Regions from separate parts of the Paraburkholderia edwinii genome, predicted to be linked through region 3. Evidence: riboswitches for the same ligand, from Rfam matches in the RefSeq annotation. Region 3 holds a riboswitch; each other region holds the start of a gene.
What was found. Region 3 has a riboswitch for cobalamin ahead of cobW (cobalamin biosynthesis protein CobW). Riboswitches for the same ligand answer to the same signal wherever they lie in the genome.
Positions count from the first base shown of each region.

Region 1: it holds a riboswitch for cobalamin, as region 3 does, so the genes downstream of both, KZJ38_RS34510 (CbtB domain-containing protein) here and cobW (cobalamin biosynthesis protein CobW) in region 3, are expected to answer to the same signal.
Region 2: it holds a riboswitch for cobalamin, as region 3 does, so the genes downstream of both, KZJ38_RS21485 (HoxN/HupN/NixA family nickel/cobalt transporter) here and cobW (cobalamin biosynthesis protein CobW) in region 3, are expected to answer to the same signal.

Region 1 is NZ_CP080096.1:2,947,050-2,950,318, forward strand. It holds gene KZJ38_RS34500 (LysR family transcriptional regulator) at 1-469, shown strand, start outside; gene KZJ38_RS34505 (CbtA family protein) at 466-1,209, opposite strand; gene KZJ38_RS34510 (CbtB domain-containing protein) at 1,224-1,451, opposite strand; cobalamin riboswitch at 1,493-1,637, opposite strand; gene KZJ38_RS34515 (histidine phosphatase family protein) at 1,697-2,302, shown strand; gene KZJ38_RS34520 (hypothetical protein) at 2,459-2,983, shown strand; gene KZJ38_RS34525 (dienelactone hydrolase family protein) at 3,143-3,269, opposite strand, start outside.
Region 2 is NZ_CP080095.1:4,834,465-4,837,733, forward strand. It holds gene KZJ38_RS21480 (UvrD-helicase domain-containing protein) at 1-596, shown strand, start outside; gene KZJ38_RS21485 (HoxN/HupN/NixA family nickel/cobalt transporter) at 800-1,861, opposite strand; cobalamin riboswitch at 1,921-2,108, opposite strand; gene KZJ38_RS21490 (copper chaperone PCu(A)C) at 2,194-2,640, opposite strand; gene KZJ38_RS21495 (PepSY-associated TM helix domain-containing protein) at 2,675-3,269, opposite strand, start outside.
Region 3 is NZ_CP080096.1:2,129,880-2,133,148, forward strand. It holds gene KZJ38_RS31230 (cobalamin biosynthesis protein) at 1-356, opposite strand, end outside; cobalamin riboswitch at 649-880, opposite strand; cobalamin riboswitch at 960-1,271, shown strand; gene cobW (cobalamin biosynthesis protein CobW) at 1,379-2,494, shown strand; gene cobN (cobaltochelatase subunit CobN) at 2,562-3,269, shown strand, end outside.

The DNA.
Region 1 (3,269 bases), 820 kb from region 3:
CCGCACCGTGCTTACCGAGCCGCTGTGCGTCGCGCTGCCGCGCCGGCATCCGCTCGCCCGCGCGAGGCGGCTCGCCATTGCGCAGCTTGCGCATGAGCCGTTCGTCATCGCGGCGAGAGAGGTTGGCGAGGGACTGCATACGACGATCGTCGAACACTGCCGCACGGGTGGGTTCGAGCCCGATGTGCGCTTCGAAGTGCGTCTGCAGCAAACCGTCCTGAGTCTCGTCGACGAAGGCGCGGGGGTCGCGCTCGTGCCGACGTCGATGCAGCGTGCTCAACTGGCGGGCGTGGTGTTCAAGTCGCTTGCGCAGGCGCCGTCGATTTCCCAGGTGCTCGTCTGGCTAGCGACGAACCGGAACCCGTGTCTCGCACGGTTTCTCGAGCTGGTCGAACAGGCTACCAATGAAAACGGCCTGCACGGGGTTGCCGTGCAGGCCGCGGAAGGCGGACACCAGCGCGCGCTTTAACCGGCCAGTCGCTGCTCCGGACGCGCCGCGCGCGACAAGCGCTGCAAGCGTTCGGCGAGCGCGCCGAACAGCAAACCGATCGCCGCCCACAACACCGCCTGCATGCCGAGCGCGGCAACACGGAACTTCCACAGTACGACTGCCGGAAACGCATCCGGCACTTCGTTGATGACCGGCAAGCCAGTCTGCACCGCCGCGATGATCACGATAAAGACGAGTCCCGCGACGATCGATCCGTTCCATGCGCCGAAGCGCACAGCCGCGCGACGCCGCACTTTCATTGAAAACACGAGGGCGGTCAGCGAAATGACGATCATCAGGAAATACAGCCCGGTGCGATAGCCGATCGTCTCCGGGTCGCCGACCGACGGCGGATTCGGCGGATACTTGAGCGCCGGTACGATTGCGATTGCAAGGAACGCGCCGAGCGCGAGCCACGCGGACAGTGCACGCACGCTCAACTTCCCGGCGCGGCCATACAGATATGCGAAGGTCAACGAGAAGAGCCCGCCTACAGCAGCGCCATACACGACGACACCGGTAAAGAGGCCGATACCCGCCTGCGTGCCGCGACTCACGAGTTCGGGCTCGGGTGCTTCGCCCTTCGCCGCGTCGGTTTTTTCTTCGAATGAAATAGCCTGGTCGACCTGCGGCTCGCCGACCACGCGCGCCAAACCGAATGTGAGCAGCCCCGCGGCGATGCCTGCGAGCATGCCGCGCACCAGCAATTTACCTACCATGGTTCGCTCCTGCGTCAGTGGCAGGGGAAGCCGAGCAGATGGCGGCCGTCGTGGACGAATTCGTGCACGTACATGCCGGGAATCAGCGAAGTCGCGCCCTGTTCGGCGCCGATGAAATAGAGCGCGAGCAACAACAGCAGGCCGCCGAAGACAACCCACGGCAACAGCTCGCGCAGCGGAATGGGCGTGGGCTGGGCGGCGGGTTCGAGTGCGTCGATCGGCTTGAAAACAGCGTCGGACATGACGGATATCTCCCTGGGGTTACGCGCCCCGATAGTTCGATTGAAGGAAATGGCACGAAGCTGGGTCTGACTCCCGGACCATCGATATGGCCGATTACAGTGGCGCGACCGCGCCGGGCTTGCACCGGCTTCCGCGCTTCGAGTAGCGCTTATTCTACGCGTTAAACTGTGCGGCCTAATGAAAGCTTTTCGCGAGCCGTGCGAATGTGCGCAGGCGTGCGGCCCGTGCACTCGAACGACATGACATGCAGACACGTCTCTGGTTGATCAGCCACGCATCGACTGCGGCGCAACGCAGCGCGACGTTCGCGGACGCGAACGAGCCGCTCGACGCGCGCGGCCTCGCCGAAGCGAACGCGTATGCGCAGCGCGCCCGCTTCGCATTCGACGGTGCACGCGAAGTACGTGCATTGACGAGTCCCGCAGCGTGCGCGCGCGACACGGCACAGGCGCTTGGCTTGAACGCGACAGTCGCCGCCGGGCTTGCCGATACGGATTACGGCGATTGGCGACGCGCGCGCGTCGCCGATATCGTCGTGCAGGCGCCGCAGGCACTGGATGCATGGCTGCGCGATCCAGCTGCGGCACCACCGCGCGGCGAATCGTTCGAAGCGGTTGTCGCACGCGTCGGCGCGTGGCTCGACGCGCTAGCGAATGACGATCTGGCTGATCTCACGGTCATCGCAATTACACATGCGGCCGTGTTGCGCGCGGCGCTCATCCATGTACTGCACGCGCCTGCCGCGGCATTCACGCAAATCGAAATCGCGCCGCTCGCAACAATCGAATTACGGTATTCGAAGCGCGGCTGGGCGTGGTGGCCTGACGCGCGAGCGAACTTGCAGCCATAGCGCGAAGCACCGCCTGGCAAGCGCACATTGCCTTAATCGAAGCCGTAGATAGGCCATTCGGCAGATTTCGCAGCGAACGGCGCACCGGTATCATCGCCCGTCACCCCATAGCCGGTCATAGGCGAGCGGCACAACGATACCGGACGATACCGAGCGATGCCGCTTTACCCGAACATTGATAACGAGATTCGCGCGCACATGAGTCGCATAGCCGAAGGCGAGCGCGTCAAGCCAATTGCCGTCGGCCGGCTGACCGACGATCAGCATCAGGCGATCTCAAGGCTACGGCTTTCCGTCGGACTGCCGGGGCTCGACGATCCTGAAATCTTGCTGCTCGGGCGTCACATCCACCAAAGCCGCGTGGTCAAGGATCAATACCAGCTCGACGACGTTCTATGCCAGATCCGTAGTTCGCTCGCGGAAACATCGGTCGTCCACGGTTCGTCGAAAATGACCGTCGTAAAGAGCACCGTTCCTCGGGCGGACGGTTACGGTTCAATGGTCAGGGATGAGGCTGTGCTTGAACTGCTGGCTCGCAAGCCGAAGGCGGAGTTGTTTTCCGTTATTCCGAAGGGAGACATTCCGCCAGCGAAACGTACGCAAAATCGTACGCAAACCCGCCCGCAAATAACGGGAGACCAGAAAAAGGAAAGGCCGCTCGAGAGCGGCCTGGAAGCTTGATGAATTTGCTCGCCCGGGTAACGAAAAGCTGGTCCGACGCCCCAGCAAATTCAACGGACAAATCGTACCTGTTATCGACGGTTCCCGCAAGCCATCCCGCGATTTGATCGCGGCTAGTCCGCCCAACCGTGCGCGTCCCGCCATCACATAAAACGCGCCTCAACCCGGCTTGTCGTCTCCCCCGCTCATCCCGGGCATCAACGTATCGCTGGGCCGCGCAATATCGAGCACCTTGCGCGCAGACTGAATACCAACCACCGGCAACCCCGCGGTATCGAGCATGCCG
Region 2 (3,269 bases), on a different replicon from region 3:
AGACGCCGGGCGCCACTTCCGTCGAGGCTGTCGACCTAAGAGACCTAGTGAACTTCGCCCGCCAGTTCGATTTGGCAAGTCCCAACGCGCTGCGACAAATTGCCGAGTTCGCAACATCACTGATGACCGGGGTGGGTGCTGCAAACTTGCTCACGCGAGTCGAAACGATACGAGGCGGCCGAGCCCGCACGCCCGCAACGCCAGCAGAAGTCGCAGCAGTAACGTTTATGGCTGCTCCCAGCCACGCGACTTCAATTGACCTGCTCCAGTCCCTCGCGGACCAACGCGGTGCGCGCGTTTACCGACCCGAAGTGCTGCACTGCTGCATCTCAGCGCTTAGAGCCGCCGGCGGCGAAGGTGGGTTCATTGGCGCGGCAATTCAGGCTCGCGAGCGAAACCGTCATCGGGGTCGGCCGCTGGGTCGGCGCGCCGTTGGAAGCACGCTTCTTCTGAAAGGTCTGGAGGCTGACGTCGCGGTCATTCTTGAGCCCGAGCGCATGACTGCACAACACCTCTACGTGGCTCTCACGCGAGGCGCAAGGAGAGTCGTGGTTTGCTCGTCGACGCCTTTGCTAACGCCCGCCGCGGGCCGATAGCGAACGCTCAATCAGCAACTTGATCTCACCCTCTCGATGGTGACGTCCGGGCCTCCACGACTGCTCCGCGCTCCAAATCGAACGTGCACTGCCGGACACCGAGCTTCCGCTCCCGACCCTGAGCAGACCTTCGAGTCCACCCTGCAGATGACTGCTTCCAGACGTGAAGCGGTCATCTGCCAAGTCCATGTGGTGAGACTCTGTCAGCCGAGATTGACCGGCAAATCGTCGTAGCGTTTGAACCTGTAGAACAGCACAGAAATCAGCCAGCTCGCGACGAAGACGCCGATCACCGCGTAGCCGAGCAAACCGAAGTTCTCCGACGCGGCGCCAATCAGGTCCCACGAGCCCCCCTTCAGATCGAGCTTGTCTGCGATCAACGCCAGCGCTTCAATGCCACCAATCAGCACGGCGACTACCACTGAAACGAAGGTGATCGTGATGTTGTAGTAGAGCTTGCGCACCGGCTTCATGAAGGCCCAACCATACGCGCCGAGCATCAGCACGCCATCCGCCGTATCGATCAGGCACATGCCGGCGGTGAACAGTGCCGGAAAGACCAGGATGGTCGCAAGCGACATGCCGTCGGCAGCCTGCGCGGCAGAGATGCCGAACAGCGCAACTTCTGTCGCCGTATCGAAGCCCAGTCCAAACAGGAAGCCGATCGGATACATATGCCAGCTACGCGTGACCAGCCGGAACAGCGGACGAAACACGCGCGAGAGGAAGCCGCGCTTGTTGAGCAGCATGTCCAGGTCTTCTTCGACCAGCCGCTCGCCGCGCTGCACGCGCCGGAACGTTTTCACGACCGACACGAGGATCAACACGTTGACCACAGCCAGCACCAGCAGAAAGCCGGCTGAGACGGATGTGCTGATCACACCGCCGATTGCCTTCATGTCTTCAAAGCGCGATTTCAATGTGACCGCCGCAAACGCCACCGCGACCGACAGTGCAATGACGATCGTCGAGTGGCCCAACGAAAAGAAGAAACCCACTGCGACGGGTCGCTTGCCACCCTGCATCAGCTTGCGCGTGGTGTTGTCGATCGCGGCGATATGGTCGGCGTCGACTGCATGACGCAAACCGAACGTATAGGCAAGCACTGCGGTACCGATAAGGCCGGGCCGCCCATGCAGCGCCGTTAGCGCCCAGATCCAGATGCCGATGTTTCCTGCGATAAGCAGCGAAAAAATCCCGATGACCTTACCGCGCAGTGCGTGTGCGCCATCATCGAAGAGACGGGAAAGGTATTGCCGTTGCATGAATGTCCTCGCATGCCAGGGTTTGAGCCACCCGACACGGGCGGCCAGGACCGGGGGTGTCGACGTCCCGGGCAGTGGCAGGTCTCCTGGCTCACGCATCATCGTCCGGCGCCGCCTTCCCGGTTTCCCAGTGTCTTCATCGCGCCGGGCTCCGCGCTCACAGTTGCGGGCACAGCTATGGCCTTGACAATCGCCTCACCATATTCCCTATTAATGCCTTGCGGCAACCATCGTGCCGCCGATTATCGCGCGGAAAACGCCTGGACGAATAACAAATGCGTTTGTGCGCGATACCTTACGGCATGCACGCCGGGTTTCGTGCGGATGCCGTCTCAGTGACCCATCGTGGCCGGACTTTTCGTTTCACATTCGGCTTGCAGATGCTCGCCGTCGCTGAAGACGAATATGAAGGGAATCCTGTCGCCGACCTTGAGCGGCCGTTTCGGCTGCTCCAGCATCACGTGATATCCACCTGGCTTGAATGCAAGCGTGCCATCGGCAGGCACACTGACTTTATCCACCATGTCCATCTTCGACATACTGCCGTTGCTGACCGTCTGGTGCAGCATCGCGCTGCCGTACGCGTCGGTCTGCACGCGAAGCAGGTCGACCGGCTTATGGCCCATGTTCATGACGCTGAAATAACCGCCCGATGGCAGATCGCCGGGCAATAGCCGGATCCAGCAGTCGGACACCATCATCGTTGCCGGGGCGGCGGTAGCACTTCCCGCCCATGCGAACGATGCCGCAACCAGAAAGAATGCTCGTGTGGCCGTCATGTCGTTCTCCTATGCACGAAAATGCCTTATGGCGTCACGCTGCGACCGGCCGCGATTCGCGGCCGAACAACATGCGGTCCATCAGCCAGACCGCGACCAGCGTCGCTCCCATCAGCGGAAACACAAGGCCAAGCACAACGAGGCCGACCTTCCAGCCTCGCATCGGCACACCAGCACGCTCGCGCGCGGGGGCGCCGAGCGTGCCTGCCGGCCGGCGCTTCCACCACATCACGCAGCCCGTCGCGGCGAGCGTTGCCAGTCCAAGCGAAATCGCCGTACAAACGAGCTGGTTCGCAAGGCCGAAGTAGCGGCCCATATGCAGCGACGTACCGTAAGACACTGCCTTTGCCACCGCGCCGTAATCGCCGTAGCGAATGTCTTTTAGTATTGCGCCGCTGTACTGATCGATGTACAGCGTGCGCTCGAGCTTCGGGTCAGCCGGAAAATACGACACCGAGTACACCCCGCTTGCGGAAGCGGGTAACGCGACGTCGTAGCCATCGGAGAGGCCGAGCGCACCCACCTGCGAAACGATCTGGTCGAGGGTCAATGACGTGGGACCCACCTGCTGCGACTGCGGCACGCGAGTCGCACCGGCAGCCCATGGAACCTGCGGCAGCGGCAGATCG
Region 3 (3,269 bases):
TTCGGGGCGATCAGCCGGCCGGCGGCCGCGGCGAGCAGCGCGCACGGTTCGCATACGCCGTCGACGCCGAGGTGCGCGCGAACGTGAGGCGAGGGCGCAGTCATTTGTCCGGCATGGGACACCGCTGATGCCGCCGCGATCTGCTCGCGCGAAAAAACGTGCAGCGGCAGCGCATGGCGCGCGCAAAACCCGACAATGCCCGGTTCGTGAGCCTTGATGTCGATGGTGGCAATTGCGCGGACGTCGTCGATGGAGTGTGGGCCGAGCGCGCTGAGCACGGCCGCATCGATCTGTTCGACGCTCGCGCCGCGCTTGCAGCCGATGCCGACGGCGAGCCGCTTGATTGGCCGATTCATCGCGCGCCGCCGTGTGAATTGAGGAAAACCGTGGTGAAAAGTGCAGAAAAAAGCGCGAGGCAAAGCGCGCGGAAAACCGCGGGAAAACGCGCAGGACGAACCGCGGCTCGAAGCGCCGTCGTACGGAGAACCGCGCTGAGATGCGCGGAATAAAGACGTGTCATGCAATGCCACATAGCGTGCACGGCGGCGGCAAGCGGTAGCGATCAGTTGCTTGCGGTTGTATGCGATTACGCCGTGCGTGGGCGCCCGTATCCGTCCCCCGCGGAACCGGCGACTGGCGACCGTGACGTTCGCCCCCTCGCATCCGGCCGGTATCCGGGCTGACGGCCTCATGCGCATCGCCTTCCCATCGGCGGATGGCCGACAGTGGCATCGAAACGCATGCGCGGACATGAAATCCGCAGGCCGCTTACCGTTGGCGGGGACAGCACAGGTCGGGCGCCTGCCGGCGCTTCCTGTTTCCCGTTTAACCGCATATGAGCGCTACGCGCAGATGCGGCACCGGACGCGGGCATACGATAGCACATGAGCCCTTCGTCGCCGGGTGGACGAGGCGGCGTCGGCAGCCCCCAGCCTTGACGCTTCCCCCTTACCGCGCCTACACTCGCACGCACTTCTGGTGCTCGCGCGCGCCGTCCGGCGCGCGCAGTTAAACGGGAAACAGCAGGCCTGAATCCTGCCCGATGCGTTGTGCCGAATACGGCTGCCGCATCATCGCTTCAGGTCAACCTGTGCTGCCCCCGCAACGGAAGGCGAGCGCATCGCGGTGGTTGCGATGCAGAGCCGGCTTCGAGGTCCGCGCGCAAGGCCGCGCGGGCAGGCAAACCACTGCGCGAGAAACTGTTCACTCGTGTGGGAAGGTGAAGCGGCGCTCTCGCCAGCCCGGATACCGGCCAGAAGTCCAAGGGTTGACGCCGCGGGGTTGCGGCGTTCCGTCCACCATTTCGCGGCCTGATGTCGCATCTTGTCTGGCACAGGGTGTCGGCCATCGCGCCGCGATTCACATTCGCGAAGTCGCCATGCAAACCCAGATGCGCAAAATCCCGGTGACGATCGTCACGGGCTTTCTCGGCAGCGGCAAGACCACTCTGCTGCGCCATATTCTTCAGCACAGCGGCGGACTGCGGGCCGCCGTCATCGTCAATGAATTCGGCGAACTCGGCATCGACGGCGAAATCTTCAAAGGCTGCGGCATCGGCTGCGACGAAGACGGCCGCGAAATCGAAGGCCAACTGTACGAGCTCGCGAACGGTTGCCTTTGCTGCACCGTGCAGGAAGAGTTTTTTCCCGTGATGGAAAAGCTCGTCGAGCGCCGCGACCAGATCGATCACGTGCTGATCGAAACGTCGGGCCTCGCGTTGCCCAAGCCGCTCGTGCAGGCGTTCAAGTGGCCGTCGATCAAGAACAGCTTTACCGTCGATGCGGTGGTGACCGTTGTCGACGGTCCGGCTGTGGCGAGCGGCCAGTTCGCCGAAAACCCGGTCGCCGTCGATGCGCTTCGCCAGGCGGATCCGAACCTCGATCACGAATCGCCGCTGCACGAGCTGTTCGAAGACCAGCTGTCCGCCGCGGACCTCGTGATCCTCAACAAGATCGATCTGCTCGACGACGCGCGTGCGCAAGCGGTCGAAGCGACGATCCGCGAAGAGATTCCGGCGCAGGTGAAAGTGGTGCGCGCGCAGAACGGCCAGCTCGATCTGCACGCGCTGCTCGGGCTCGAGTCCGCGTCGGAGGAGACGATCCATCTGCGCCACGATCATCACGGCTCGGCCGACGACCCCGACCACGCCGACCATCACCACGACGAATTCGATTCGGTGGTCGTCAGCGCCCACGCCCCGTCGCGCGAAGCGATGATCGCCGCACTGCAGCGCGTGGTCGAGCAGCACACCGTGTATCGCGTCAAAGGCTTCGCGGCACTGCCGAACGCGCCGATGCGCCTCGTGATTCAGGGCGTCGGACGCCGCTTCGACAGCTATTTCGATCGACGCTGGCGGCCTGAGGAACTACAGGGCGAAGCAACGGCGAGCCCTCAGGCGAGCCGCTTCGTGATGATCGGCGAAGACCTCGAGCAACCGGTGTTGCAACGCGCGCTCGATGAGGCGCTGAGCACGCAGGCAGCACAACAGGCCTGATAGGCCCAGCGCGGGCGCGGCAGCTCTCCGCCACGCCCGTGCGCCACGAATACAAGGCGGCACGAACATGCATTTGCTGCGCACCACGCCGGGCGGCTTCGTCGACGATACGAAGGGCGTGATCCGGATCGATCAGCGGCCCGCGGAGATCGTTGTACTGAGCTCGGCCGATACGACGCTGTCGCTGCTCGCGAGCGTCGTGTCGCGCCTGCCGGCCGGTTTCCCGAGCGTGCGTCTGGCCAACGTGACGTACCTGCGGCAGCCGGCTTCGGTCGATTTTTACGTCGAAGACGTGTTGCAGCATGCGCGCGTGGTCGTGGTCGATCACCTCGGCGGTGAAGCGTACTGGCCGTATGGCATCGAACAGGTGGTCGCGCTCGCGGAGCGCAAGCAACAGACGCTCGCGATGTTCTCCGGCGACTTGCAGGAAGATCCGAACCTGATTGCGCGCAGCACTGCCGATGCGGCGCTGTGCCATCAGCTATGGCGCTATCTGCGCGAAGGCGGCCCGCAGAACGCCGAGGCTTTTTTGCGCTGCATCGCGTGGCGCGCGCTCGGCTTCGGGCGTGAGCCCGCCTTGCCGGTGCCGCTGCCCGCAGCCGCGCTCTACCACCCGTCGCATGACACGCCGACGGTGGCCGACTGGCAGGCCCGCTGGCGCGCCAATGCCCCTGTTGTAGCGATCCTGTTCTACAAGGCGCATCTGCAGGCCGCCAACACGGCCGTGTTCGACGCGCTGATCGATGCGCTCGAAGCGCGGCGGATGAATCCGCTG